2 regions of the Brevibacillus sp. RS1.1 genome follow, and region 2 is predicted to be linked to the other one. Evidence: a T-box and tRNA genes for the amino acid it is inferred to sense, from the RefSeq annotation. Region 2 holds a T-box; the other holds one or more tRNA genes.
What was found. The T-box of region 2 lies ahead of HP570_RS06820 (valine--tRNA ligase). A T-box ahead of a tRNA ligase gene usually reads a tRNA of that ligase, here a tRNA-Val.
Positions count from the first base shown of each region.

Region 1: it encodes a tRNA-Val, which carries the amino acid that the T-box ahead of HP570_RS06820 (valine--tRNA ligase) is inferred to sense. The anticodon was not compared.

Region 1 covers NZ_JABSVA010000001.1:1,084,194-1,099,813, reverse strand. Annotated here, with positions in the region: gene HP570_RS04900 (TetR/AcrR family transcriptional regulator) at 1-358, opposite strand, end outside; gene HP570_RS04895 (NAD(P)-dependent oxidoreductase) at 558-1,457, shown strand; gene HP570_RS04890 (GNAT family N-acetyltransferase) at 1,564-2,019, opposite strand; gene HP570_RS04885 (YjcG family protein) at 2,097-2,606, opposite strand; gene HP570_RS04880 (hypothetical protein) at 2,752-2,910, shown strand; gene HP570_RS04875 (alpha/beta hydrolase) at 2,913-3,617, opposite strand; gene HP570_RS04870 (phosphatidylglycerophosphatase A family protein) at 3,795-4,334, shown strand; tRNA gene HP570_RS04865 (tRNA-Ile) at 4,751-4,827, shown strand; tRNA gene HP570_RS04860 (tRNA-Val) at 4,853-4,928, shown strand; gene HP570_RS04855 (hypothetical protein) at 5,110-6,270, shown strand; gene HP570_RS04850 (hypothetical protein) at 6,869-7,174, opposite strand; gene HP570_RS04845 (hypothetical protein) at 7,459-8,004, opposite strand; gene HP570_RS04840 (hypothetical protein) at 8,515-9,159, shown strand; partial or broken gene HP570_RS04835 (DUF4280 domain-containing protein) at 9,458-9,865, shown strand; gene HP570_RS04830 (hypothetical protein) at 10,799-11,083, shown strand; gene HP570_RS04825 (hypothetical protein) at 12,198-13,112, shown strand; gene HP570_RS04820 (hypothetical protein) at 13,366-14,409, shown strand.
Region 2 covers NZ_JABSVA010000002.1:245,840-261,459, reverse strand. Annotated here, with positions in the region: gene hemE (uroporphyrinogen decarboxylase) at 1-609, shown strand, start outside; gene hemH (ferrochelatase) at 627-1,559, shown strand; gene hemY (protoporphyrinogen oxidase) at 1,572-2,981, shown strand; gene HP570_RS06855 (LysM peptidoglycan-binding domain-containing protein) at 3,076-4,575, shown strand; gene HP570_RS06850 (phosphotransferase) at 4,590-5,588, shown strand; gene HP570_RS06845 (protein kinase family protein) at 5,575-6,570, shown strand; gene HP570_RS06840 (hypothetical protein) at 6,609-6,791, opposite strand; gene HP570_RS06835 (PP2C family protein-serine/threonine phosphatase) at 7,042-8,244, shown strand; gene HP570_RS06830 (ATP-binding protein) at 8,272-9,510, shown strand; gene HP570_RS06825 (STAS domain-containing protein) at 9,618-9,944, shown strand; T-box leader at 10,003-10,244, shown strand; gene HP570_RS06820 (valine--tRNA ligase) at 10,302-12,974, shown strand; gene HP570_RS06815 (bifunctional folylpolyglutamate synthase/dihydrofolate synthase) at 13,018-14,391, shown strand; gene murC (UDP-N-acetylmuramate--L-alanine ligase) at 14,393-15,620, shown strand, end outside.

The DNA.
Region 1 (15,620 bases), on a different contig from region 2:
CGAAGCCGATTCTGCGTTGCTCGATTTCCACGAGACGTTTGGAAAGGGCAGGATGTTGTTTCGCCCAATTGTAGATAGCGGCTTCGGTTTTTCGCTCGCTGCTAAAAACGCTCGACAAAAGCTGTTCCAACGACATGCTGTCCGAGTGTGGCGCTCGAATGATCCGCTCGGTTGCATGCTCCTCCCAATAATCGATTATGGAGTCTAACAGTGCTTGACGATCCGGAAAGTGATGATAAAAGCTCCCCTTGCTGATCTTCAGTTTTCTGGCGAGAGGCTCCACACGAACAGCGTCAATGCCAGCTTCAGCCAACATATCGAGCCCCGCCCGAATCCAATCTTCACGTACGTATTGCATGGTTCACCTCAAAAGATACGATATCGTATGTTTCTGGTTCCATGTTATTCCACTGGGTGTGAAGTGTCAAGAAGAGTTGGTTTTTGTATTGACATTCACACTAGTGTAAAGCTTTAGAATCGCAATCAAGAGCGGTAGACCTTGCATGTAGCGCCGGATCTTCTCGCTTGGAAAAATAAAACGAATGGAGTGTCGACCTGTGAATTCAGCATCAATTCCTGCCTCTGTAACTGTTATTGGCCTTGGCCATATGGGAGTAGCACTCGTGGATGCTTTTCTAAAAGGCGGTCATCCAACGACTGTCTGGAATCGTTCAGCAGATAAAGCCAAAGGTCTGGTTGAGAAGGGAGCAGTGCTGGCGGGCAGTGTGAGCGAGGCAATCGCGGCAAGCAACTTGGTCGTTGTTTGCTTATCAACCTACAAAGTCATGCAAGAGCAGCTTGCGCCATTAGAAAATGAATTATCAGGGCGTGTCATCGTCAACCTCACTACAGGAACACCGGAGGATGCACGCAAGACAGCCAAGTGGGTAAGCGAGCACGGTGGGCAATATCTCGATGGAGCGATCATGGCTATCCCTCAAATGATTGGACTGCCCGAAACACTCATTTTCTACGGTGGGTCGAAGGCTCTATTTGAAGCATATGAACCGACATTGAAATTGCTGGGAGGTAACGCTGCCTATCTCGGTGAAGACTATGGTGTTCCGTTGATCTATGATTTGTCGCTGCTTACCATGATGTATGGGGCTTGGTATGGCTCCATGCATGCACATGCCCTATTAAGTACGGCAAACATAACAGGAACAGAATTTCTTCCATACGCAACCAACTGGGTAAATCACTTGATTGCCCCGCTCTTAACAGATCCGGTTGCCGCACGGGCACGTGATGAAGGAAACTTCACGACAGATGTGTCCAATTTGAATACGAACAAACTAGGACTTGAACACATCATCCATGCCAGCCAGGAACAGGGAATCACTGTTGAGTGGTTGATGCCATTGCTAACATTGGCCACACAGAAAGTAGCAGAGGGCTACGGTGCTGACTCTTTTGATCGCGTCATTGAGGCAATCCGGAAACCATTGGTGAAATAATTCTTTTCTCTGGGGCAAATGAAAAACAACCTCGTTTCGCATGCTGATCATAACGAAAACGAGGTTGTTTTTCTGAAAGAGGGAATGGAGCTGCACGCAGTTTCCCTTATGCGCGAATGGATTTGACCATCGCAATATGCTCGATACCTGCATCGTCAAATAAGTCGCCAAAAGGTTCATAGCCGAGCTTTTCATAAAACCGTTGGGCTTGCGTCTGTGCATTCAGCTTCAGGCTGTCATACCCGTGTTGCTTGGACAGATCTTCCATCTCAAGCATGATTTGGCGGCCCAGCCCGGTACCGCGTTCTGTTTTGGCAACCGCCACCCGTTCGATTTTTCCCACTCCAGGTGCGTAGGTGCGGATACGGCTTGCGCCCACTGGCTTTCCATCGCGGTAGGCCACAAAATGAATCGTCCCGCCATCAAGGGTGTCATGCTCATCGATTTCCAATTCTTCTGGTACTTCCTGTTCCTCGATGAAAACGATTCGTCGTACCGACAGGGCATCCGCCAATTCTTGTTCCGTGGTGACTCTTTGGATCTGGTAGGTTTGCAGGTTCATCGTATTCGTCCTTTTTTAGAAAATATCCCTCCTTACGATGGAGACGCAGGGAGGGTTGGTGGTTGAGGATAGGGTGTTTATTTTTTGAGAAGGAAAGTCTGGTAAACGCTCCAGATGCCATCTTCGAGCTGATAAACCAAGTGGAAGCGATCAATTTCGCTGTTTAGATCAATTTTTGCCATGCTTAGTTGACCAGTTACATCACGCAGCTCATCGTCGGACAGGTCACGCCCGATGGTCAGATGCGGTACGTATGCGTAGGTTTCTTTTTCATTCACACACTGATTGGCAATCTTTTGATGCAGTTCGTTAAATGGTTCTTTGTTTTGCACAGCCAAATAGATCACGTTGGTGGTAGGGTGGAAAGAAGATACACGATGGAAATGAGCCGAAAAACTGTCAGTAGAGGAGGCAACCTGCTCCAGATGGCTCACCAGCTTAGGCAGCTTCGCTTCGTCCAGCTCGAAGGCTTCCTTCAAACGGATATACGGAGGAACCAAAGCATAGCCCGGATCATAACGTTTCCGGTAAGAGTTGGCTACTTCTTGCACCTTGCTAGATGGGAATATTACGATACTGTACATCATCAGAACCACTCCTCCTTACTATCTATCATGCTCTACAAGATATTATTTTAACAGAAAATTCTTCATTTGTGTAATGTTAAGCGTGGGTCCGTATATTCCTTGCGCCAAAGGAAAGACTGTGTAGTGCAAGGAGGTGCCGCATGGCATGCATACGGCTATGATGATCACATTCATTTTTCTCGTCCTGCTTCTACTGTCTGTGCTGACCTTCACGATCTTGACTGCGATCCGAAAAGGAGAATTCGAAGAGGCTCTCGTATCGACGATCAAGGATGAAGGTCCACAAGAAGAACAGCCACGGTAAGTTTACCCGTAAAGCGTCTTTAGCATACGCGGTAGATTGCGCTGCCAGTGGCCCCACGTATGGTCACCCTCAAACGTTTCATAAATGAGGGTGGCTTTTTTCGTGCCCAAAATCTCGCGCAATTCCTCATTGGCCGCAAGAAGATTCAATGTGCCACGCCCCGTGCTTACTGCCGTTTCCTCCGTCCCGATTTCCAAATAAATGGTTTGTGGCACGGAAAAGTCAGCGTCCGCTACCAGACGATTTAGCTTTGCGTCCATGGCAATCGACTGGCAGGCAACTTGTCCAAACGTATGTGGATAGTTAAGCGCAGTGAACAGAGAGACAACTCCGCCCAAAGATTCGCCAAGAAGTGTTCGTGCGTTTCCCAAAGGATGTGTGGAGTAATGCGTATCGACATAGCTCACGACCTCTTCGGCGAGGAAGCGTCGGTAGGCCATGTGCTCCTTACCATCCGGATGATAACGGTCGTTCCGTTTGCTTTTCTCGACAGGGAGAAAGACAGCTATGATATCAGGCAATTCTTTGTCCTCATTCAATTGATCCAGCAAAGAAGCCATTCTACCCATCGCCAAGTAATCTTCCCCATCCTGTACGTAGAGGACTGGATACGAGTAGAGTGGCGAGTAGCGTTGGGGTGTGTAGACAATCAGCTTTTCCGGCGTCCCCAAATGCCGGCTTTCCAAGATGATTTCCTCAAGGGCCACTGCGTTGTCCTCCTTATTGGGATATTCCTGTTCATTATTATACAGGAGCGAGCGGGCATGCCCAATAGTTTGGGTGTAGAGTTCGGCATTGGGCGAAAGATTGTCGCAATTTGGCTCGTGTGTGATACTATGGTAGGAAACGACTTCACTCGATTTGTGGAAGGGGTTGTCTCTTATATGAAGAAGCAAGTACACAGCATCGAAGTCAGAAACGCTGCTCTCGCACGTTTGGCAGAACGCGGAGTGACGTTGGATGATATCGCAGAGATCGTCTATCTCATGCAGTCGCCGTACCATCCAGATCTCACAATGGCGCAGTGCATCGAGAGCGTGAAAGCGGTCTTGGAAAAAAGGGAAATGCAGCACGCCATCCTGGTTGGCGTTGAGTTGGATACGTTAGCAGAGAAAGGCCTCTTGTCCGAGCCGCTCCAATCCATCATTGCGTCAGATGAAGGACTATTCGGATGTGACGAAACATTGGCGCTAGGCTCCGTATTTGGATATGGAAGTATCGCGGTGACCACCTTTGGGCATTTGGATAAGCACAAGGTCGGGGTGATTAAAAGGCTGGATACAAAGTCGGGAGAGGGACGTGTTCACACGTTTTTGGACGACCTCGTGGCGAGTGTGGCAGCCAATGCGTCTAGCCGCATGGCCCATCGGATGAGAGATGAGCAGGAGGCCGAGTTGGCACAAAATGAGGCGTCGAAGCAATAGGAAGCCGAGCTGCGTGTCGAGGAGAAAGCGAAAGGGACGGAGCAGGCGGGGTAGGTTAGGTTTGGGACGAGGGTGTTTGCTTCAATCGTTACCTAATTATCTTGTTTGTTGTTGTTAGCTTTATTGATCGTTTTTGTCTGGCAGAGTCAATTCTCCACTGGTGTAGCTCATATGCTTGATGCAGTCATGTAAGAAGTGATGCCATCGGGTAGGTGATCTCCCTGTTTTGTAGGGGGAGGTGGGCAGCAGCGGTGGGGAATGGCTTTTTACAAGGGGCACACAAGACTGATTTCACTGGGTTTCTTAGTGTTCTTTTGGTACGAGTGAAAATTTTTACAAGAAATTATTCATTTCCTCTTGAAATCCATTTTACGATGCTGTATAGTAATAAATGTGATCGACGTCCGATACGATTCGGGCCCTTAGCTCAGTTGGTCAGAGCGGTCGGCTCATAACCGATTGGTCGTAGGTTCGAGTCCTACAGGGCCCACCATTAAACGATCACACACATATCCCATGATCCGGTAGCTCAGTTGGGAGAGCACCATCTTGACAGGGTGGGGGTCGCTGGTTCGAACCCAGTCCGGATCACCATAACAGCACTTGCGAAGCCTTGATAATCAAGGCTTTTTTTGATGAGACAGGCACCCAGAGTTAATTTATACAGGGTGCTTTTTTGTTTTTGTTGACGTAGTGTTGACTAATTTTTCATTACTTGTAATTATGATGAAAAGTTGGCCCATTTTAATATAAACATGAAAAGGTATGATGGAAAATGCAGAAATTTCAAGAGTTATATATCGAATTTTTGGACCAATCAAACATTATGGAACTATTCAGTAAAGTAAAAAGCACAAAAGAATTAGAGGCAATTGTATATGAAAAGTTAAATGGTTATTTTGACAATAAAAATGCTCTCAACAATAATCTTTTGACATGCCTACTGTCAGAATCTATTGGACTTGAATACTTAGACAAAGTTGAAGGTAAACGGGAATTTTTTGAACAATTACTCCTGTTATATAAAAAATCTAAACTATCAAATAATAATAAGTGCATGGAGATTATGGTTTATTGGAATTATTATGGTGAGCGTGCAAATTCCGATGTTTGGAATGTCTTTAACATATTTAAAAGCATCGATAAAAGTATGGAATTAAATGAATTGGTATACGCATACTTCAACATAATAGGGGTAATAGTCGAGGGGGTAATTAAGTATTATTTAATGATTTTGTACTGCCAGCTACAAAATATTTCCGGTAAGTTGGTTGATTATCAGAGTGTGAAAATGACAGAGCTAGGAAGATTATTATCTTTATCTAACAAGATTTTAAAGACATTTAAAATAACTCTTCCAAAACCAAAAGGTATATCATTGAACCAGTGGAGGAATATCTCATATCACCATAGCTATAGGCTTGAAGAAGATAAAATAGTTTGTGAAGTTATGAATGGTAAAACATTCAGGTTTAGTATTGAAGAACTTGAGCTAATTGTACAACAAATATTTGAGACTGGACGTGCTTTGAAAGCAGCAAATACAATTTTTTACATAGATAATTCTTTTGAATTAAGCAAGATTAAGAAAAGAAGGTACATTCGAAAGGAGGTTGAACTGTTCGACTTAATTTCAATTATTCTTTCACAAGGTTATGAGATTTTAAATACAGAAACTAGCAATGAAAAAACAATAATTTCAATTAAAGAGATATTCCAGCAAGAATATATTTTCCAGTATATCTTCTTCTTTATTCAAATGTGGCACGTATTTAATTCAAAGATTTATGAGATTAATTATTACAGTTTTAAGGGTGACTTATTTGCAAAATTTAGTGTTACTCAAGAGTCATTAAAAGCGATTGATGAACAAGATAATGATATAGAGAGCCATATTAATTCAGTTAAAATTGAATATCTGCGAAAAAATGAATAATCTAATTCATTATGTGGCTATTTTGAAAATATATGTTGTTATGTAACTATTATATTATCGGTGGTCTACTAAATACGGCCGCCGATAATTAGAGTCTGTAAAATATTCTGTGTAAACGTTCAACCTCATTTTGTGATGAAGAGATCGTAGGGGACAAGCCTGAATGGATTTTGGTAAGTAAGAAACCATCTATCGATCATTTTTGTACCTTGGGATGCTTGTCAGGCCATGTAGACGAAATGGCAATCGAATCGGAAGAGAAAAACGGATTGATTAATTAAATTGATAACGTGTATCCAGTGGCGCGGATCGAATGCACCTGGATACACAAGATCAATTAAGTTGAAAACGGCACTTAATGCGGATATTCTTTGCCAAGGATCAATCCTACGAGGTTACCGATAAATTCGAACACAAAGATTATTAGTTCCACTGGCTTCACACTCCAATTCCTCATCTTGTATTTAAATACGAATGTTACAGAAATTGGTTTCAATGCATCTTCACAACAAAATGCTCATTAAGTACAATGGAAGATCTATAACTGATAAAAAAGAAAGCCGCCTGGTAGGCAGCTTCAGAAATTAGTATGCAGGTTTTATAATTTACAAACCGTTCCTGTATACGTTCCTAACCAGTAAAATCTCGGTCCTTCTGGAACAGGAATAAGATTCCCTTTTTTGTATATTTTTCCATAGTATTCATCATGGACATAGTCTTCATAGTTAATATATTCAGGGACTGGGGTTGGATATCTGGTGAACGATTTGTAGTAAGTGGCCTCTTTACATACGGTTGCTTCTACACTTTCGTTTGCTTGAGTTTCAGTTACTGCAAAAACGGGTGAGACAGCAACAATGCTCAACAAGAAAAAACAAATGACTAAAGTGAACTTTTTGATCATGAGTGAACCACCCTTCAAGATGTAAGTAAATTCCATTTAAGGTTACTACAGGGGATGTTTGTCGTAAAGGTATTTTTGGTTGTAAGAATGATTTTACACACTGTGTAGACAGATAAGATGGAACGGGAAAATAAAAACCCAATCCAAGGGATCGGGTGAAGGAAAGCTTAGATTGAGGCTCATAGGATTTTACTAATTAGCTAGTGAAGAAAAGAGGTATGAACGATGTAATGCAGTGTACAAATTTACTCATGAAGTAAATGCTTCAAACTGATTACGTACAATCACTGTTTGAAAGTACGTGGTGAAATCGTGATGATATTGTAGTCAATCCGATTATCTGGGTCAGTATTCGAAAACATTACCATAAAATCCCCAACTTTATACCAAATCTCATATCTATATTTATGATTCCCGTATGTTTCTTCACCGAAAATTTTAAAAATCTGTTCTTTAGTTAATGATTCAAATCTTGTTTGTATGACAGTTAGACGTTCCTCGCCTTTGATTTTATTAAACATGTATCTATACCCGTTTCGGTCGAAATATCTGGTATGCAATTTTGGTGAAACATAATCATCCTCTCTTATACCGAATTTTGATTGCAGTTCTTCTTTTGTTATATGGAAAGCGATATCACCGCCTAAATTTCCTTCATGGATATTCTCAAGAATGTGGGTGAGAAACTCTTGAGCGTTAGATTGAGATTTTTGGGGTTTGAATCTTTCATAGGCGGTCATAGATGAAGCATCTTTCATATAGGAAAAAACCGGGGTAAGAAGATACATTATTAAACCAATTACTAAGGCTATTTGTTGGATTTTATTCATGGAAAGCCTCCAGGATTATTTCACCATTTTGTTCATTGGTAGTTTTTAAAAGATATTGGTTCAGCTTAAATGTTATCTTCAAGATTGTATTGCATCATCTCGTTAGTTTCAATTTATTTCCAAAATCCTTATATCCGATCTAGTATTTAACACAACGGTAATTAAGAAAAGTAATTTTTCAAGGTAATCGAGTAGATAAGCACTCCAAAGATCAAGGCAACAATTCCTTGAATTCGGTTCCGATGTTTTAAATGAAAAAATCCTATAGCTAAAAATGAGAATAAAATCCCGAGAATTGCCCATAAGAACTTGTTTTCATTGCGTAGTTTTGCTTCTCTAAACAACCAGATACTCATCAAAATACTCATAATCGGCAGAAACATGCAGTATACCCCTTAAAAATCAATGTGTTACAAAATTATACAACACGGGATAGTTCAGGGGAATATGAACAAGGTATCACAACACACGATTTGTTAAATGAGAATTAAGAAAGGGTAGGCGGTGTAGGTGAACGATAAGCTGATCGAAAGTGTTTGCGAAAAATGTCCCGCTACTCAATGGGGCAAGAAATCGATCTGTAGTGTCCACAACCTCCACGTTGGTAAAATCGAAACCTGCCCGGAGTGGGACAATTACATCATAGAGAATCAAGGGTTGCTTGATCGGAGCGGGCAGCTCGGCTATATCAATCTTGAGGCAGCTCTTGAAGTCGTACAAAAGGTAGAGGAAGAAATTAAGGATTACCATTGGATGGTGAAAGAGGTTGAGCGTCTGAGGAAGGAAATAGATAAGGCGATATCTTCGAATCCGTTAATACAGGAGAAATTGGTCGCTACCTATGGCGATGCAGCAGGTATGCCGAGCGGGAAAGGATTACGCCTCTCCACCTTAACCATTCCGGAAGAGCGGTACGAAAAACGGATTGAGAGAATGAAAAGCCTTGAAGACAAGGTGAGGCAAATCAATGATTTCGCTATCGGTCTGAGCGATAGCAAGTACCGAACAGTCCTGGAATGCATGATGGATGGAATGCGAATGAATAGCATTGCTAGGCACGTAGGAGTTTCCCGGCAACGATTGAATGAAATCAAACGGGACATCGTAAATCGATTAGCGAGGGAGCTGTACAGTGAGGAATTGTTAGGTTTCTGAAAGGTTGGCGGAATGACGTTTTTAAAGAAGAGCAGATGCATAAATACTCAGGCAATCCATGATGAAGAAGCCCTCGGGAATGATCCGAGTGGCTTTTCGTGGTTCTAAAAACCTATGGTCATAATGGTGCGTTTGTTACTTTGTATCTATTGTTAGTGTGCGTTCCACATCCGATACTTCATTACGTGGGCATTATTTCCTTTTTATATATAGATTGGATATCGGATGTATCGATCAACATGAGAATCTCCCATCTGTATAGAAACCTTTACAGAGAGGAGGAGACTGTTAGCCCAATATTGAAGGTATCAATATCCAGCAGTCAAGTGCTGAACGCAAGAGCTACGTGGTTGTGGGAGCCATTTTATCATGCAGCAGCGGAAGTAAACAGAGTCGGCTGAAAATGCCGTTCAGCCATGGTGTTTTTGTAAAAGGAAAACCGCAAATGAACATCATGGATTTCGTTCCCAACGTAAATATCATGCCCTTTGGAAAGTGCAGCAGCTTACAAAATCCCACAGTCGCTTCTGCCACAGCTGCTAACAATGGTGTGCTGACACCAATGCCTTGTACACCTCTGACAACAATGCCATGGATCGATGGGAAAGCGGACAAAATAGTCGGTGGCCATCCGGCATTGCTGAACAAATCAACAAATATGTGTTTCTATTGTGGGCAGATTAAGATTGAAGATGACGGACAGGATTTGGGTGGTGTGACGATAGGGAATCAGTCGTCGGCAAATAGCGGGCCGTCAGCTACCGGCTTTGGACAAGGACCAGCTTGCGAAAAGCCGCAGGAAAAACCAAGCATGTTGGATGACTTCATCAAAGGAATCTCGATGCTGGGAGACGTTCCTGCTGCGATGAAAAAAGCGGCGAGTGAGTTGCCAGGCGCTTTGGAGAAAGCAGCAAATGATTTGCCGAAGGGTGTTGGAGTGTTTGTAAGAGAAGGCTATATCGAGCCAATACAAGAAGACATAGATACATTGCGGGATGATAAAATCGATCTCGCGGATGGAATTGCAATCAGTGGGCTTGCCTTGGGTGTACTAACGCTGGGGGGAAGTAAAAGAATTAAGAATTTATTGGATGCGGCAAGGAAGGGAAGGAAGGGGACGAGTGATATTCGTCAGATTTCTTCTGGAGGGTTAAGAAACGAACAGGAATTAACCGATGCTCAAAAAAGCGATTTGATTGAATATGCAAAAAAGATAGGTTTCCCTGAAGAAAATATAGTTTTTAGGGATGGCTGGAATACTGGTATGATGTATGACAGATTATATATTAATACTGACGTTTTACCTGCTCAATCTCCTGGAACTGGAACTTTAAGTGCGAATAGTCGCGTTTCAGGTAAGGCAACTATAGCACATGAAATTATTGGACACTATGAATCCTATGCGAGTGGAAAAGCATTTGAGCTTTATGATGTTGATCCTGCAACTTACGCCAGAAACTTTGCATTGGACGAGGCTCAAGCAAGTATCAGAGCAGCTAGATTTGCTCCTGATTTAACACCTAACGAAAGAATGACCTTAATAAGGGATGCAATTACAAGATTGAGGAATGGTGGACTCCGTGTCCGAGACGTTAAGGACGAACTCTATATCCAACATAGATAGAAAGGGAGATTATGAATGCACAAGTTACTGGACATAGGAGATGTGTTTGAATCAAAAGAATATGGAACTATTATAGTTGGAATAAATCCTGAACTTGATACTCTAAGTCATTCTGAAATTAAAAATAGGATCGGTGACTATATCGTAGTTCGAACACCTGATTACAAAGAGTTAGAAATGAAAGTTATTTCAGTACAAATCTCTAATTCACTCATTGATAAAAAAACGATTGGTATTTGTATTGGTAAAGCAGTTAATCCCTCTGATATACCAATTAGATCCGTGGTATACACGAGATAAATTGGACAGAAAGAGAAAATGTGATCCTATAGAACAATATTTGTTTGAGGGCTGCCCAGTGCCAATAAACTTCTTTACCTAGCCATTACCAATATAACCATTGTTCTACATGTAGGAAATTTTCACGAATTAAGATGAAACGCACAGAAGGAACTTTGTCAGATTACGATACTAGATGGAAAAGATCATGTTCACTATGCTCTTGCAGGGTTGACATTTCTGACACATCTGACGCTTTTGACGTTTTTTGCAAGTAAATCAAAAATCGCTCTATACTAAGTGTACGCACGATGAATAAGCCGCTCAGGGGAATATACCTGGGCGGTTTTGTTTTGGTCTGACAAATTAGAAAGGGGGAAGAGCATTGAGCCAGTCGGTGTACAAGTCACGGCGTTGGAAGCGGAAGCGGGAAGCTATCTTACGAAGAGATAAATACATGTGTCAGGAGAGTAAGCGGTACGGTAAGACTGAACTAGCTACTACTGTGCATCATATTTACCCGTTGGAGTTTTACCCTGAACTAGCGTTCGAGGACTGGAACCTTATTTCTCTTAGTGACAAGCAGCACAACGCTATGCATGACAGGGTGACTCACGAGCTAACAGCATTAGGACAAGCTTGGCAGGAAAGAGTTCGTTCAAAGTTTGAAAAAAAATATCCCCCCACTTTTTAAAATTTTAAATTTTTTTTCGGTGGACCGACTCGGCCAGCCGTTTCCAATAGCGCGAGTTCTGGGAAAAAATTTTTCGGGAGGTGATGGCGGTGGCTAAAGTGACGAAAGCGGCGGTGATATGCCTTGTTATAAGCGTATTTCTTCGGATTCCTCAACCATCCCTAGCCGCGAGGCATCTTTATATCTGCACTGTGAACGAGCTGTCGTTTAAAGCTGGTCCTAACTGAAATCCTCTATTTCAAACTTTGCTTCCGTGTTAAGGATTTTCCAAATATCTTCGTCCTAAAAATATTAACAACACGACAAACGTTTCCTAATATTTAGGTTAAGTGTATTATGAAGAAAACTGGTGACGATAGAATGAAGTACCGAATAATGCATTATTTGGAGAAGATCATAGATTAAGAATTAGAAACATCGAATTAAAGTGGAGGACATTAAATGAATTCTTTTGAAGATTACTTATCTGATTCTCTAGGTTTGAATAAGAATACTATAAAGCAATACATGGAAGATATACGGTTTTATGAAGACAAAATTATCGAACATAGAGCTAATGAGGATTGTCAGTTTTTTTTTCGCAAGGAGTTACTTGAGACTTATCTAAATAAAAGAAGAGGTGCGACTGCTTATTCAGCAGTTGTAAATTATTTGAGATTTCTTGATGAGACAAACCAGATTGACCACATCTCCTTTTTAGAAACAAAGGAACTTTTCTCAACCTTATACAAAAAGAATCTCAAATTCACTGAAACTTTTTTGGATAGGAATTACATTGATTACATATTTAGCGGTCTGGTTCATTATCGCTTTTTAAATAATAGCGAGCGAAACGACGATCAGTTAAGTGTGATCGGTCCTCTTATTTGGGCCCTATCCTATTATTGCGGATTTGAGCAACAACATTTATATAGTTTGACCAACGATGATCTAAGGCTAGAATTGGGGCATATAAGAAACCCATATTATAAATTTAACCCTACTCTTATTGAATGGGTAAAGCTACACGATGAAGCAATAAGGAGAATTAATCGTTACAGAGAAGCGCATCCAGACTTATTTAAATCAAAAGGGGATACACCAGTATTATTTCTCGATGGGAAAAGATTTGATAATAAGTTAGCAAATGCACCGTTTACAATACTCAATGATAGGGTAGCTAATAAAGACAAGCTACCTACTGATATCAGGGTTAACTGCCAAATTCTTGTGCGAAGTGGGATTCTTCACTCGCTACAGGAAACCAAAGGTGCATCGCTTCTGACTTTATCGAAAACGATTGGTCTTGATAATACACAGCTAAACTATGCATTTAATCAATTTCTAAACCCAAATCAAGAAGATACAAGCGCTTAATGCTCAAGTTGTTAAGAAATAGTTATAGCATGGCTACTATGCCATGATGGTGTCAACCACAAAAATTAATACTCCGGCATTTTCATCCTGCATGGTTAATCGAGTTGCCTTTTTGAGTCTGTCTTGGCAGCATTTCTCTTTAAGCTTTTATATTTATTAATAAATTTATAGGAATTCTCATATATGAAAAACATAGAAGTAGACATCAAGGAACTATAATCCATGATTACCAAAATGATCGGGGGATATGAAAATGCTAGACCTCTTTACTCCAGTCGTAGATTCTCAAAATTTTCATCATAATTTTAAGATGATTATGAATGATAAGGATCTAAAAGACGTAATAAATAGCTGGTTAATAGGATTTGAGGATAGAGACAATAAATTCATCAAAGAATTTCAAACAACTTTCAATTCATCTTTCTGGGAATTATATTTATTTGCGTGCTTACGAAATCTAGGATTTACAGTGGATTTTTCTCATAACACACCAGACTTTGTAATTCAAACAAAAGAACAATCACTAATAGTAGAAGCAGTTACAACAAGTAATCCGCAAAACGGGACACCAGAGTTTGACAGAGAACGGGCTATGAGAGAATTTCAAGAAAAAAGACAAACAGCTCAAGGTAGAGAAAAATTAATGAAGGAAGTTGTTTCATTAGCAACAGAAAGAATAAGTAATAGTTTTATTAGTAAGTCAAAAAAATATCTTGATAAGTACTCCAATTTAGATCATGTAAAAGGGAAGCCCTTCGTCTTGGCCATTGGCGGATTTGAACAGCCGTTGTTCTTTATGCAAGGCGTTGCTGCTATTCAAAAAGTATTACTAGGAATAACTGAGGCTAAATATGTAAATTCACGTCCTCAAATTAAATATGATGATAGTATCGTTAAACAGAGTTCAGGATCATCGATAAAAATTGGCCTATTTAATGACGATGAACATAAACATATAAGTGCAGTTATTTTTAGTCCCATCGCGACAACGGGGAAAGCGAGGGCTTTGTCGTTACGCAGACATAAGAACATATTTTTTGAGACTTATCGATATAACGATAATGGGCAGCAAGGAATTATAGATATGTTACCTCAGACAAAATATAGGGAATCTTTGCTAGATGGTATTTCAATTTATTTAAATCCTTACGCTGAGAATCCACTGGACCCGACTTTATTTGACAATGATGATATAGCATTTCATTACAATAAAGACCTTTCAATGTTAAAACACGGTTTCCTATACAGAAGGTTAGTATTAAATGGTTCTAAAGAGGATAAGAACGCGGAATTGTGATGAGTTCCCACTAATAATTGAAAGGTCAGTATAATTTGCACTTTGTATAACGATTTGCTATCGAGTAATCTGCACTTTATGTGCAGATGCTCTTTTGAATTGGAAGAGTTTAGTAGTGTTTATTTACATACATCAGCTGATAAGAAATACAGCAAGTATTTGACAACCATTTTGACAACGCACTAAAGTAAATCATGTAAATTCAAGTTAACTAGATTCGCGAAGAACCGCATTAGAACGCGGTTTGTGCAGGCAGATTAGCCTATAATATTGTGTCAGATCAAATTGACATGGTGGGGGTCGCTGGTTCGAACCCAGTCCGGATCACCATATAACGAATGCTGAAACCCTTGGTAATCAAGGGTTTTTCTTATTGCTTGCTTTGATTAGCCACAGTCACTAACCTGCAGATTCTACGATATCGGTGGTTAATACTATTCATTAACTGTTGACTTGAAAAAACTCCTTCCTTGCCCACAAGCACTTTTTACGTTTGCAATCATCGATCTGTGTTTCTTTAAATCGTCAATTACTTCAGGTGCAATTGTTATAGATCTTTTGCCAATCGTGAGATAATGTCTGCTTCACATAAAGAATCCCTTTTCTAGGTCAACATCCTTCCATCTTAACCCCAAAACTCCCCTTGCCTTATTCCAGTTGTAAGAGCCAAGAACAGCGCAACATAGAGTCTATCGGTTTTTGCTTGCTTCAGAAACATTAAAGACTGTCCGTTGTCCCACACTTGCATTTCTTCTTTAACAGCTTTGGGTCTATCAACTAGATCAACTACATTATTTGATACCATTTGCCAGCGTTCAGCTTAATGTTTAAAGAGTTTGAGCGTGAATTTCTCACTCTGATGTTTTTTAACTCACGAGGGTATTTGAGTATAGAAATGACTGTACCTGAGGTTGGGAGATATATTTTGAATATTGAAATTCCCCACATCTATATTGAAGTGAGAAGGCTTGTTGAAACTACAATTGATCAGATTGTTGCAAAGTTTCTTGAATAGAATATATCAAGACAAGTCGTGATAGAGGTGGCATCATGACAATACTAGAAGTGCTTTCAAAAGAAGACTACATTGAGTGGCATAAGTCAGATCCAGATAAGATGGACGTTTTCGAAACGTGGGAGCGAAAGGGACGGTTTTGTGACTAAGCATATCAAACCTAACGAAATACACATACTGATACTAATTTACTAAT
Region 2 (15,620 bases):
GGGGCACCATTTACACTGGCTAGCTATTTGATCGAAGGCGGCCCTTCCAAGCACTATCATAAGACAAAAGCATTCATGTATACCGAGCCAGTTGCTTGGCAGGCGCTGATGGAAAAACTGGGCGATATGACGATTACCTACCTCAAAGCGCAAATTAAAGCAGGTGCGCAAGCTGTTCAAGTATTTGATTCGTGGGTCGGTGCATTGAATGACGAAGATTACCGCGAGTACATTACACCAGTCATGACCCGTATCTTCAACGCACTAAAAGATACTGGTGTGCCAACGATCTATTTTGGTATCGGCGCTGGTCATCTTTTGATGGATTGGAACCGCTTGCCTGTTGATGTGGTTGGTCTGGACTGGCGTACTTCGATTACAACTGCTCGTGAAATGGGTGTGACGAAGACGCTGCAAGGCAATTTGGATCCAACGCTTCTACTGGCCCCGTGGGAAAAGCTCGAAGCAAAGGCGAAGGAAATTTTGGATGAGGGCACAAAACAGCCAGGCTTCATTTTCAATCTGGGACACGGTGTATTCCCAGACGCTAAAGTAGAAACGCTGCAACAACTCACGAAGTTCATCCATCGTTACAAAAGGGACATCTAATCAGGAGGGGCGCTTACATGTCAAAGCAGAAGATTGGACTCTTGTTAATGGCGTATGGAACGCCACGCAGTCCTGAACAGATTGAACCATACTATACGCACATTCGCCGTGGTCGTAAGCCACCACAAGAACTGCTCGATGATTTGATGGCGCGTTACGAGGCTGTAGATGGATTGAATCGATTTGCAGACATTACAGATGAGCAAGTGCGCGCGCTCGAGCAGGAAATGAACAAACGCTACCCAGACCGTGAATTTGTAGGGTACCTTGGTTTGAAGCATATCGCTCCGTTTGTCGAAGACGCAGTAGAGCAAATGAAACGCGATGGAATTACGGAAGCGATCAGTCTTGTTCTGGCGCCTCATTATTCCAGCTACAGCGTCAAAGAATACAATGGACGAGCACAAGAGCATTCCGCTGCAATTGGCGGCCCTGTTATCCACAGCATTGAGAGCTGGTATCTGGAACCAGGCTTCATCGGATATTGGGCGGACGCTATTCAAGAGACGTTTGCCGCGATGACGGATGAAGAGCGTGGACAAGCAGTCGTAATCTTCTCCGCTCACAGCCTGCCAGAAAAAATCTTGAAGTCAGGTGATCCGTACCCAATGCAACTGGAAGAGACAGCAAAGCTCATTGCCGAGCAAGCAGGGATCACTTCCTATGCAATCGGATGGCAAAGCGCAGGAAATACACCTGATCCGTGGTTGGGACCAGATGTACAGGATTTGACCAGAGAGCTGTACGAAGCAAAAGGCTACCAAGCATTTGTTTACTGTCCGGTTGGATTTGTTGCGGAGCATTTGGAAGTTCTGTTTGATAATGATGTGGAATGCAAAGCGGTTACAGATGAGCTAGGGGTACATTACTATCGTCCAGCGATGCCTAACGCCAGAGCTGCGTTCATTTCCTGTCTGGCTGATGCAGTCGGAAAGAAGCTGGCGAATTAGGGGATCGATCATATGAGCGATAATACCTATCATATTACAATTATAGGCGGCGGCATAACAGGGTTGGCCGCTGCTTTTTACTTACAAAAGGAAATCGAAGCAAAAGGCTTGCCCATCCGTTTTCGACTGCTTGAAGAGCAGGGACGACTTGGTGGGAAAATTAAGACATGGCGTCACGAAGGATTTGTCATTGAGCAAGGTCCCGATTCGTTTCTCGAGCGGAAGACAAGCGCGGCTGAGCTGGCAGTGGACTTGGGGCTTGGGGATGATCTCGTTCGCAACAGTACAGGCCAAGCTTATATTTGGCATCAGGATCGCCTAAAGGCTATACCAGAAGGAGCGGTCATGGGTGTACCGACAAAGGTCATGCCTTTTGTCACGACCGATCTCATTTCTTGGCCGGGCAAGCTTCGGGCTGCTTTGGATCTCGTTCTTCCTGCCTCAAAAGGAGGCGGCGATATCTCCGTGGGTGACTTTTTTCGGCGTAGGCTAGGTAATGAAGTTATTGATAATCTTATAGCGCCCTTATTGTCCGGTGTCTACTCAGGGGATCTCGACAATCTCAGCTTGCTTTCGAGTTTTCCTCAATTCGCTAAAATGGAAGAGCAGCATCGCAGCTTGATTGTAGCGATGAAGCATTCGCGCCCGCAAGCAAAAACGCAGGGAAAGCCAAAAGGCATCTTCCTGACGTTGAAAAACGGCTTGCAGTCTTTTGTTGAGGCAATCGAGAAGAGCTTGCCTGAAGAAGTCATCTCGAAGAATACTGGTGTCAAAGAACTGGTGAAACGGCCAGACGGGAAGTACACCTTGGTATTGAAAAATGGAGAAACGCTAGAGACGGATACGGTGCTGTTTACCATACCACATGCTGTGGCAGAGCCATTGTTCCGTCCGTATGTACAAGTTCCTACCTTGCCACAAGCGAAGCCGCATATGGTGGCAACCATCGCGATGGCGTTTCCAGAGTCAGCCATTGATTTAGGGATGGAAGGGACAGGATTTATTGTACCGCGGAATTCTGGCGCAAAAATTACGGCGTGTACGTGGGCTCATCGCAAATGGCCGCATACGACGCCGAAAAACAAAGCCTTGCTGCGTAGCTTTATAGGGAGAGCAGGAGAGCAATCCTTCATGGAGCAGACGGACGAGGAAATTTTGGAGGTTGTCCTCCGCGATCTGCGCAAGATCATGACGATTCGAGCAGAGCCGGATTTTTATAATGTATCACGCTTGCAAAATGCCATTCCATATGTTGTTGGACATCAGGCTTGGGTGCAGGATGTGAACAATCAATTAAAAGAAAAACTCCCTGGTGTTATCGTGGCAGGTGCGTCGTACAGTGGCGTAGGTGTACCAGATTGTATTGATCAGGGGAAAAAAGCAATAGCAGAATGGATAGCGTCAGTAAAACCGGGGAGATAGATAACCCCGGTTTTTCCTTTTTTTTCGGTGCTAAACGGCTCGTCCTGTCCATATAGTATAGGGAAATGTCCTGCACTTGAAAGGAGGAGCACGAATGGCATTACAGGATGGGCAACTCTCTTTTGCCATCAAGGAGACCATTTTCCTCTCATCCGATAGAGCTGGAATAGGTGAATTGCAAGAGCTGGAATTGGTTCCAGATGTGGAGGTGCTGGAAAACGATTCCTACATCTCGATCACGGGTTGCTTGCAATTAGTAGGGAAGTACGAGCCAATCAGGGAAGCCGCAGAAGCAACAGGCGGCGAAGGAGAATCGCTGGTTGAGGCCATGACTTTTACTCCCTTTCGCCAGGAAGCATCGGATCAAGCCTTTTATGGCTGGGAGGAACAGATCGGTCATCGCATTCCGTTGAATATCACCATTCCATTGGATCGGATTACGGAGATCGGCGACATCTACGCGATTGTGGACAGCTTTGACTACAAACTGGAATCACCACATCAAATGCTAATCGATGCCGATCTGAAGATTTTAGGGATAGTCCTTGGGAATCGAAATGAACAAGCAGAGCAAATCGAAACGCAGGCTGCCGGTCCAGACCAAGAAGCATGGGAATACACCTTCGCTGCTGGGGATGATGGGCAAGAATATACGGAGCAGACGTCCCTCGATGACATTGATCAAAAGCTGAGTGCGCTGGAGGAGGAATTGGAGCGGCAGGCATTGCCAGCATCCTATGAATCAACCGAATCTCCTTCCATGTTCGATACCCCGGCTATTGCTCAATCCAATGAAGATGAATACTACGAGCAATATGGGGATGTACTGGAAGTGGCTCAGCCCGATCCACCAGAGTCTTGGGAGACTGCTCCGATTTCGTATGACTTCGATTCCCAACAAACTGCTTTGTACGATTCTTCTGACTCCTATTCCGAGCAGCCGGTATTGGCAGATGAGCAAGAACAGATGAGAGAAATAGCCGAAAAAGAACAAGGACATGAGGAGCCAATACTGGCTCTACACGATCAACAGGCAATCGGATACCAACCAGTTTCTAATGAACCTACTGGCTCATCAGTCGAAGCAGAGTCACAGGAAGCTGTGCAAGAAGCGGTGGAAGCTAGTGTAGTATCTGAGCCAGAACCTGAGCAAGAAGCAGAACCAGTCGTTGCAGAAGCAGTCGTAGCAGAACCAGAGGCTGCCGCGGAAGATGTAGAAGTACGAGTGGCGATTTCAGGGAAACCCTCCAAGGAAGAAAAAAGTAGCGTGAACATTACTTCCATCTTCTCTCAAGCGAGTCGTGCTAAACAGGAAGCGATGGCGCAGGAGGCGGAATCTTCATCTAGCTCTTCACGATATGGGTCTGCGGCGAATGCCAGCCCTTCTACGGTGGAGGCCATGCAGAATCTCACATCGTTTGTCCGGAAAAAAGAAGAGCGCTCCAGTCAGCTGAAAATGTGCATTATTCAGCGCGATGAGACGTTAGAGCATATTTCACAGCGATACTCCTTGCCAGTTTCCAAAATCGTGGAAGTAAACCGATTAACTTCTGAGCAGCTCGTAGCAGGGCAGATTCTGTACATCCCACAATAGAGGAGTGGGGGACCGTGGATAAAATTGATCTCTCCGAGGTTTGCCAGCAATATCGAGCCCGCGTAATCCGGATTACGCCCCTTGATGATTGCTATTTATTGGAGACAAACCGGGGCCCCAAAGAACTCCACGTTTGGCCGCGTGTAGATGTGATGCGCTGGTCGTTTGCCTGGCGCGAACGACTGGCTCGTCAGGGGTTTCGAGAAGTGGAGCGGTTTATTCGGACGAGAGACACCAAGCCATTTTTGATTTTGGGCAAACGCGGTGTTACCATGACGGACCACCACAGACAAATCGAAGACTATCAGCCTGGCCAGGACACTGCGAGGCAATGCGGACGGGTGATCGCGATGATGCATCAGTCTCAGCAGGAGAGTCCTTTACTGTCCGGAAGTGATTTGCTCAAGCAGGAAAAGCAGCAAGTAGAAGAAAAAGGAAGACGTGCCAAAGAGCTGGTCGAATCATTTCGAGCCAAATATGAGAGGAATTCTAAGGAAAATCGTTGGGTTTCGGAACTCATGACCCCTATGCTGCAAAGAATGGACCGTTCCGCTACGATGTTGGCCCATGAGCGAATTACCACGGAGGCAGTCGCTGTATCCCATCGGGACCTTTTGCGTAACAACTGGGGATTGATAAACGGGAAGCTGTACTTGAGAGGCTTCTTCAGACCGGTCATATCAGTCCAGCAACGCGACGTTGCCACCTTTTTGCGCGATCATTTTTTAACCCATAAGGATTTGAAGCAGATAGACGCTTTTTTTGACGGCTATGAAGAAATCAAGCCCCTTACCTATGGAAATTATTCGTTGATACTAGCCTTTATGGCTCGTCCCCGTGAACTGTACAGGGGTATCGAATCCTACGTGAAACGTGTATCACTGAATCAAGAAGCGTCGATCGCTGGTATTGAGCACGCCTTGCAGAGCCAACAATCTGTTGACTTGCTACTTCGACATATTGCAGAGCGGGCCGAGCGTTCGAGGAGGGAGGGAGTCTATGAGTCGGTATGATGACATTGCTCCTTTGTTCAAAGAGTATGACATGTATGCCCAGAGCATTGACGTTTTAAAGGAGCCAAATGTTTTTAAGGCGACGACTCCCTACGGCTCCTTCGTATGCAAACGAGCGCAAGTACCCGCGCAACGTCTTGTTTTCGTCAGCGATATGCTGCGCCAATTGCAGCACCGCGGATGGGATGGGGCTGTTCCTTTTACGTATACGAAATACGATGATCCTTTTGTTCAACAGGGTAGCACTGCCTATTATGTAACCCCCTGGCAGCCAGGGAGTGAGGAATGGGCCGAGCAACCCTTGTCTTGGGCGCCCCCTGCCTTGGAACGTTTGGCGGAGCTTCATCATTTGACACAAAACTATCGCTACGATGACCCTAGACAGGTAGAGCCGCTTGTCGACTCCTTGCTGAACCGCTGGCAATATTGGCAAGAACAAATGAATAAGGCGGCAACTCTTGCGCAGGAGCGCAAATACCCTTCTCCTTTTGATCTGGTGTTTTTGGCAAATAAGGAGTTTATTGAGGAAATGGCCCAAACAGCGACAGACTTATTGACCGATTGGCGAGAACGTCATGAGACACATGCTCATTTTCGCTTATCGTTGATCCATGGTAACCCGAATCCAGAGCATGTTGTGCCAGATCGATCGGGAAAAGGACGGCTGCTTAATTTTGATCGTGCCAGTTTTGATACACCAGTACGCGATTTGACGCTGTTTTATCGCACTTATTTTCAAATGGCGGGCGATGAGGTTGGGGCTTCTCAACTATTCCATCGCTACGCCGAGATATTTCCGCTGCAACCGGAAGAAATTGAACTGATGGCTTCGTTTCTGTCCTATCCGGAGAGGATCATGAGGGACCTGGATATTTACTATCATCATCCCCGCGAGTGGAGCGAGCTTTACGCTGTCCAACGTTTTGAAAAAGATATGGACCGCCTGATGCGCCTGCATCGTTGGGTCCAGCAAGCCTTTTAATGAGCAACGTCTCACCGCGTGGGGCGTTGTTTTTCTTTTTATAACCATTCAAGAGAGATGGCAACATAGAGCATGGCCAGCAAACCAAGAAGGATGACATCAAAAGAGGTAGGAAACACAACCGTTCGGACAAACTGAAAAACCAACAGCGGAAAGAGAACCTGTTTGCATCCGTATTTGATCCGTAAATACGTGGGGTTATACTTCCAACGAAAATTCATCACAATCACCTCATTCCAGCATATGCGCGTTAACTTTGGACAGTGTCTACAACCTTGAACAAACGCCTAAAACATTTTCGTGGAAAGTAGATAGTGGTTTGAATGGCGCCTGAAAAGGGAAGGTGTAGGGCAGGAAGGCTAGGACGAAACGAATAAAGGTGATCATAATGTTTTTGAAAATTGCCAAAACCCTTTGCGCAATTCCCGAAAGAAAGAATTATGCTAAAGTGTGTATGGGAGTGGCCCAGGGATGAATCAGCAATTGGTCAAACTAATGGAATTGAAACAAAATTATGAGTATCTGGTGATGACCAGCAATGAGCAAAGCAAGCGCCAGGTCAATTACGAGAGTCTCATGCCATTTATAGAAGAGTTGGTCGATACGTGGTTCGTGAAAATGGACAAGCCCTGCTTCCTGTCGATCTCGTTTGAATCGGCTTTAGGTTTTGTCTATTTTCGAATCGAGCGTGGGAACAAAGAGAGCGCAAAAGTGCAGCGCGAAGTAGAGGAGCGCATTGTTGTCTCGGAACAGTGTGATACCGCTCAAACACCGCGTTATGTCCGTTTGTTCGCCCAGAGTAACGTCAACGACCGTGAGCTAAAGGAACTGGAGAAATCTTTTTATGGGTTACTCCTCGTAAACATCCGGGCGTTGATTCTCAGATGTCAACAGGACCAGTCATCAGGACAGCGAGAAATTGAGATGGAGATGAAGCTGGCTAGGCGCATGCAGTCGATGCTCATTCCCACAGAAGAATTGCAGTTGACCAGTTTGCGAACAAGAACGGTTTACGTACCAGTCGATTATGTCGGCGGAGATTACATCGATTATCGACAAATTAATGATCGCTACACTTGTTTTATCATTGCGGATGTGTCTGGTCACGGTTTTTTGGCCAGTATTTGGGCAACGGGGATTAGGATTGCTGTACGGCAGGTGTTGCAGTCCAGCTATTTGCCGGATGAGATTTTGGAAAAACTCAATCAGTTGCTTTATGCAGATTTGGTGAAAACCCGTTCTTACATTACGATGCTGGTTGCTGTCTATGATGAGGTGGAACACAAAATTCGATTTAGCAGGGCAGGACATCCTCAGCCTTTTTATTTGTCCAAATCGAATCCAACCGTATTAGGTTGCAAGGGTGGGGTAGGCCTAGGGCTTTCGCCCGATAGCACGTACCAAATGGAGGAGGTACCCTTAGAAGAAGAGGGTATGCTATTACTCTACACAGATGGTCTGATTGATACAGGGAGAAAAGATGTGTTTCGAGGAAGCAGGCATTGGCTAGAAGAACTAACCTCCTTATTACATATGCCTGGTGACAATAAGCAGGAGTCGATGGATCGAGTTGAGTCCTACTTAATGGAGATAACACAGCAGCGACAACAAACGGATGATATTTCTGTGTTGATTCTTCAATTTGAGCCTGAAGAGAGTATAGCCCTCGTGTAGTTGCGTCAGTGAATAGGAGGATGAACTGTGATTTTGTGTGAGCGTTGTCCGGACAATCCCACTTGTGATAATTGCCTTGTCGCGCTACGTTCTGGCGGTGCAGCGAATAAAGTCGTTCCGCCCCGCACTGTTAAGGTGACGAACCTAGCAACGATGGAATCGTACCAGGCGAAGCTGGTAGCAGTGAGTCGGACGACCATTGGGTTAAGCAGTTCTGATCATGATTTGCACGGACGCATAGAAATAGAGCTCGCCTATGATTTCCGAATTATCGGTAGCGGATTGCGTGGTATAGCAGGTGATCCTTACCACATTATCGATATCGAAAAGGTTTTGCGACGGGAAGATGTCCTGGAGCGATTGCTTCTGGAAGAATTTCACACGTGGCACATGAGTGGCGAATTGGACCCTACAGACGTCTTGTTACATTGGAAGGATCGAGACGACGAGCGGGGGCGATTAATCAAACAAGAGATTCAAAAGCTATCGATACTGCGTCAGATCGAGACCATTTTCCTCTATCTTTACGATGAAGGGGAAGTGCGTCCGCTGGGTGACGCTCGTGCAAGTGTGGAAGTAGAGCGAGAAATGCAACGCCTGGTCGAAGAGGCGGCGGGAACGGGCGGACCTGTGAGGGAGCAAATTGTCACCTCGGATGGTACAAAGGTGTTTGATTTATACACATCTGTATTGCCAGATCGGACCTGTGGAATCGCCTTGATTGATGTCACCGCCGTCATTGCAGAAGAACGAAAACGCAAAAGACGGGAATGGGAGATCTACAAAGATATTCTGGGTGTGGTCACGGAAGGTAAGCTGTTGTTGCTAAGTGATGAAGAATTATTTTTCTTGCTCCGGGAAGGGCATAAGCTCTTGGCGATCGACATCCGTTTACCGGAGCAGCTTGCAGAACTGCGTAAATTGTTCAAGCAGGCCTTGGAACCACAAGGCATTTCTGATAAACGATTGCTGCAGTTTCTCGTTGCGGTCAACGAAGCTGCTTCGAATACGTTGAAGCACGGAGATGGCGGTGTGGTCACGTTATACTTGTCGAGCGACAGGCAGATGTGCCGGGCTGTGATCCATGATGAAGGCCAAGGAATTTTGCTCGAGGATATTCCGCGTGCTACCTTACAGCAAGGATTTTCTACACGCCACTCACTTGGAGCCGGCTTTCACGTGATCCTGCAATACTGTGATCGCGTATATTTGAGCAGCTCGCTGGCGGGTACAAAGCTTATTTTAGAATGTAACCTTTCGCGTTAAGCAACGATTTCCAAAAAGCCAAATGTTTGCAAGTGAATGAAAATGGGTAATATAGTAAAAGGACGAGCAGATTGGGTGTACCGATACCTATTGAGAGGAGTTTGAGCATGGACTACCGCGCAACAGAGGCGAACGGACAAGCTACATTGTTTTTCGTCGGAGAGTTGGACATGGCTGTAGGAGATCGAGTGGGTGAATTGCTCCAGCAGTATGGAGGGCGAAATCAATCCGTTACCGTCGATTTTCAAGGTGTCTCCTTTGTAGATTCTTCCGGTATTGGAAGCCTGTTTTTTACCACGAAAGAACTGTTGGCCATGGGCAAGCAGGTAGAAATCGTCAATGTCCGAGAAGAAATTCTCGATATTTTGGGCGTTCTCGGTTTTACCGAAGCACTGGGCATTGCAGTTGGAAAAGTGGGCGAAACCCGGGTTTGACGCCAAACAGCGTGATTGTATATAATAGTGAAAGCTAACAATAAGACAACTACATACGATATGAACGATGAGTGGGAAGAGTAAGTCAGGACGCCTTGGCAGAGAGGAGAATCAGTAGCTGCGAGATTCTCTAAGGTCATGAATGGCTGAAGGTCGCCCAGGAGTTTTTTCGGTGAAAGCATGTGCCTAGCCGAGACCGGTTCGCAACCGTTATCTTGTCAGAGTGAACACGCCATAAGCATGACGTTTATCGTGTGTTAACAAAGGTGGTACCGCGAAAATAATCCTTTCGTCCTTTGCGATGAAGGGTTTTTTTATTTTTTGCAAAGCAAGCCATGCTAATAGGAGGAGTCGTACATGTCTACACAGCCAACAACCGACATCGACCAATTGCTGCCGAAAAACTATGATCCAAAAGCAGCAGAGAACAAATGGTATCCGTATTGGATCGAAAAACAATTTTTCAAGGCAGAACGTGACCCGAATAAACGTCCGTTTACGATTGTTATTCCACCGCCGAACGTTACTGGCAAATTGCATTTGGGCCACGCACTGGATACGACGTTGCAAGATATCATTACACGTACCAAGCGTATGCAAGGCTACAGCGCCTTGTTCTTGCCAGGTATGGACCACGCCGGTATCGCAACACAAGCGCGTGTAGAGGCTACCTTGCGAGAAGAAGGCATCTCTCGTCATGACCTGGGCCGCGAAAAATTCGTGGAAAAGGTATGGGAGTGGAAGCATATTTACGCTTCGCATATTCGTGAGCAGTGGGAAAAACTCGGTCTTGCTCTGGATTACTCCCGCGAGCGTTTTACCATGGATGAGGGCTTGTCCCAAGCTGTACGCGAAGTATTTGTTCGCTTGTACGAAAAAGGCTTGATCTATCGCGGCAATCGCATCATTAACTGGGACCCTGCAGCCCGCACGGCTTTGTCCGATATTGAAGTAATCTACAAGGAAGTAAAAGGTGCGCTGCATCACATGCGTTACCCATTGGCGGATGGCACCGGTTATATCGAAGTAGCTACAACCCGTCCTGAAACAATGCTAGGTGATACGGCTGTAGCGGTACATCCGGAAGATGAGCGTTACAAGGACATGATCGGCAAAACCGTGATTTTGCCAATCGTAGGACGCGAAATTCCAATCGTAGCAGATGACTACGTTGATCCTGAGTTTGGGTCTGGCGCTGTAAAAATTACGCCAGCACACGATCCGAATGACTTTGAATTGGGTCTTCGTCATCAGTTGCCACAAATCGTTGTCATGGATGAGACGGGCACGATGAACGAGCTGGCCGGTATCTACAAAGGCTTGGATCGCTTTGCATGCCGCAAGCAAATCATCAAAGACTTAACGGAGCAAGGCGTTATGTTCAAGGTTGAGGAGCATATTCATCAGGTTGGACATAGTGAGCGCAGCGATGCAGTCGTAGAACCATACCTTTCTACCCAATGGTTCGTAAAAATGCAGCCATTGGCTGACGAAGCACTGGCTAATGCAAATAGCCCTGAGAGTGTGAAGTTTGTCCCAGAGCGCTTCAAGACGAACTACCTGCGTTGGATTGAAAACATCCGCGACTGGTGCATCTCCCGTCAGCTTTGGTGGGGTCACCGAATTCCTGCATGGTATTGCGGAGATTGTAACGAAACGATTGTATCTCGCGCGGATGTGACTGAGTGCCCAAGCTGCCACAGCCACAAGCTGGAGCAGGACAACGACGTTCTCGATACATGGTTCTCCTCTGGTTTGTGGCCGTTCTCGACGCTGGGCTGGCCAGAAGAATCCGAGGACATGAAGTACTTCTATCCAACGAATGTCCTGGTAACAGGCTACGATATCATCTTCTTCTGGGTAGCTCGTATGATGTTCTCAGGTCTTGAATTTACCGGGAAAAGTCCGTTTGAATCCGTTTTGATCCACGGCATTATTCGCGACTCCGAAGGCCGCAAAATGTCCAAATCACTCGGCAACGGTGTCGATCCGATGGAAGTAATCGAGAAGTACGGAGCGGACGCGCTGCGATACACACTGGCGACAGGGAACTCTCCAGGGAATGACCAACGCTTCTATTGGGAAAAGGTGGAGGCAAATCGCAACTTCGCAAACAAGATTTGGAACGCGTCCCGTTTTGCCTTGATGAACCTGACTGACTTTAAATACGAGGAAATCGATTTGAGCGGTGAGCTGTCTACACCAGACAAATGGATTCTCTCCCGCCTGCAAGCAACAATTGCAGATGTAACCCGTCTGTCTGATGCATTTGAATTCGGTGAATCTGGCCGTGTGCTTTACAACTTCATTTGGGATGACTTGTGTGACTGGTATATCGAGATGGCGAAGCTGCCATTGTACGGTACCGATGAAGCGGCGAAGAAAACCACCCAATCCGTTCTGGTAACGGTTCTGGATCAAACGCTCAAGCTGTTGCATCCGTTCATGCCGTTCATCACGGAAGAAATTTGGCAGGCATTGCCGCACCAAGGCGAGAGCATTACAGTAGCACCTTGGCCAACCGTTAACGAGCAATGGATGTTTGCTGAAGCAGAAAGCGAAATGAACCAGTTGATGGATATCATCCGCAGCGTACGCAACATCCGCGCTGAAGTAAACGTACCGATGTCCAAGAAAATTGAGCTCTTGATCAAGCCAAGCGATGCACTGTCCGCTGAGCGACTGACACGCGGTGAGCAGTATCTCACTCGTTTCTGCAACCCTGAGCGTCTGGAAATCAGCCTGGATCTAGCTACGCCTGATAAAGCGATGTCTTCCGTAATCACGGGAGCAGAACTGTTCCTTCCACTGGCGGGCTTGATCGATATCGAGCAAGAGCTGAAGCGCCTGGAAAAAGAAGTGGCGACACTCAACGGCGAAGTGGAGCGCATTGAGAAAAAGCTTAACAATGCTGGATTTATGGCCAAGGCACCTGAAAAAGTAGTCGAAGAGGAAAAAGCGAAGATGGCAGACTACATGGATAAGCGGGATAAGGTGATTGCACGACTTGCTGAATTGAAGGGCGAATGATCCGCCATACCATCGCATATTTTTGAGAATGGAGCATTGTGGTATGCATGCAGAAGAAGGGTTTGTAGAATACACCCAAGCGCTCGACTGGCTGCATGGACTACTCAGGTTCGGTCAACGGCCGGGGCTTGAGAGAATGCAGTGGGTTTTGGAGCAGGTAGGACATCCTGAGCGGAGAATCCCGTTTATTCATGTGGCTGGCACCAATGGAAAAGGTTCAACCTGCGCATTCCTGACGCAAATGCTGATGGAAGCCGGATATAGTGTAGGTACATTTACCTCCCCCTATTTGGTGGATTTCCGTGAACGCATCCGTTATAACGGCAGCATGATCGCGGAAGAAGATCTATTGCAGCTGGTGAATGAAGTTAAGGTGTGGGTGCAACGATGCGAACAAGAAACAGAGTATGGTTCCCCTACCGAATTTGAAGTGATTACGCTGATCGCCATTCTTTATTTTTCAAGAGTGGCGAGACCAGCGGTAGTCGTTTGGGAAACAGGACTAGGCGGGCGATTGGATTCGACGAACGTCGTCCTTCCGCTTGTTTCAGTCATCACGAATATCGGCATGGACCATACACAAGTGCTGGGAGAAAGCTTGGAAGATATTGCCCGGGAAAAAGCGGGGATTATCAAGCCGGGTGTTCCTGTAGTCACAGGTGAGGTTAGGCCGGAACTTCTCGCGGTTTTTGAGGAGCGCGCGAGACAAATGAAGAGTACGCTGTATCATATAGGTGAACATTTCCAGGCAGAGCAGGTAGAGGAGCAGCTGGGTGATCAACAGTTTCGTTACAAAAGCATTCACCGTCGTGCGGAAGCATCCTACCGTCTTACCATGAATGGCATTCACCAAACAACCAATGCAGCCGTTGCTTTAATGACTATCGATGTCCTGCGAAATTACTTCTCTTTCTTGCTGGAGGAAGAAGAAATATCTCGTGGTTTGCAACAAACGCGTTGGCCTGGTCGTCTAGAAGTCATCTCTCCAAGACCAATGGTTATCTTGGATGGGGCACACAATCAGGAAGGAATGGAGGCGCTTGTAAGCAGTCTGGATCGGTTGTTGCCGGACGGAGTACAGTTGCATTTGCTCTTTTCTGGATTGGCAGATAAGCCGCTCGCCAAAATGGCAGAGTCGCTCGCACCAGTTAAGTCAAAAATCAAAAAGCTGCATGTGACAACCTTTGATTTTCCGCGTGCAGCCGAAGCCAATAGCTTACAAGAGTCGTTTTTAGCCGGAGGCTGGGAGCAAGAGTTTCTCGATGCAGTCCCAGACTGGCGGGCGTTTCTCCTTTCTTGGATGCGGGAGAAGCAATTAGCGAAGGCGGATGACTGGCTGGTCGTCTGCGGTTCGCTCTACTTCATCGCCCAAGTACGCGCATTCTTTCCCACTATAGTAGAAGAGGCAGGTGAATAGGGTGGATCAGGCCCAACACGTCCACTTTGTGGGCATCGGCGGTTATGGCATGAGTGCCATTGCCCGCGTCTTGATCGACCTTGGATACAAGGTAACCGGCTCCGATGTCGCCATGAACGATTTGGCGAAAAAGCTGGAAGCAAGAGGGGCGGTCATTCATATTGGCCATAATGCTGCCCACGTGGAGGGAGCAGACAGCATCGTATACTCCACCAGTATTTCTAAAGACAATCCTGAGGTGATCGCAGGCCAAGCACTAGGAATTCCGGTCATGCACCGTTCCCAAATGCTTGCTCGCATATTGAATGAACGCACAGGAGTAGCAGTAGCCGGAGCACACGGCAAGACGACCACGACATCGATGATCTCTCACGTGCTGGAAGAGTGCGGTGTAGACCCGACTTTCATCATTGGCGGTGAATTGATGAGTGCTGGTACCAACGCAAAGGCAGGTACCAGTGATTATGTTATTGCCGAAGCAGATGAGAGCGACGGTTCCTTTTTGGAATACAGGCCGATGTATGAAATTGTGACGAGCATCGAACCAGATCATCTCGAGCATTTCGATGGCGACTTCAACAATTTGAAACAGGCGTATGTCCAGTTCTTGAGCCATCTTAAACCGGATGGAAAAGCGATCCTGTGTATCGATGATTCACATGTGCGCGAAGTCATGCCGTCCGTCGAAAAAACGGTCGTGACGTATGCAGTTGATCCGAACTTTGTGGCACAAGCACAGTTTTCTGCCACTTCGATTGAATGTGGAGATCGTTGCAGCACGTGCCAGGTTTATCACAAGGATGAGCGGTTGGGTGAATTGTGTCTCGTAGTCCCAGGCAAGCATAATATTGCAAATGCACTAGCTGCGATCATTGTATGTCTGGATATTGGCCTTTCCTTTGATAAAATTGCACAGGCGCTGTCTACCTTTAGCGGTGCCAAGCGCAGATTTCAAATCATTGGGGATGCACGAGGTGTCCTAGTCGTAGACGACTACGCGCATCATCCGACAGAAATTATCGCGACACTTAGCGGGGCAAGGGCATCGGGCAGACGTGTAATCGCTGTGTTTCAGCCACAACGCTACACACGCACGTATTTCCTTATGGATGAATTCAGCCGTGCCTTTGCAGAAGCAGACGAAGTGATCATCACGGACATCTACTCCCCAGCGGGCGAAGAAAAAATCGAAGGAGTAACCTCCGAGGTGCTGGTTCAAAAAATCCGCA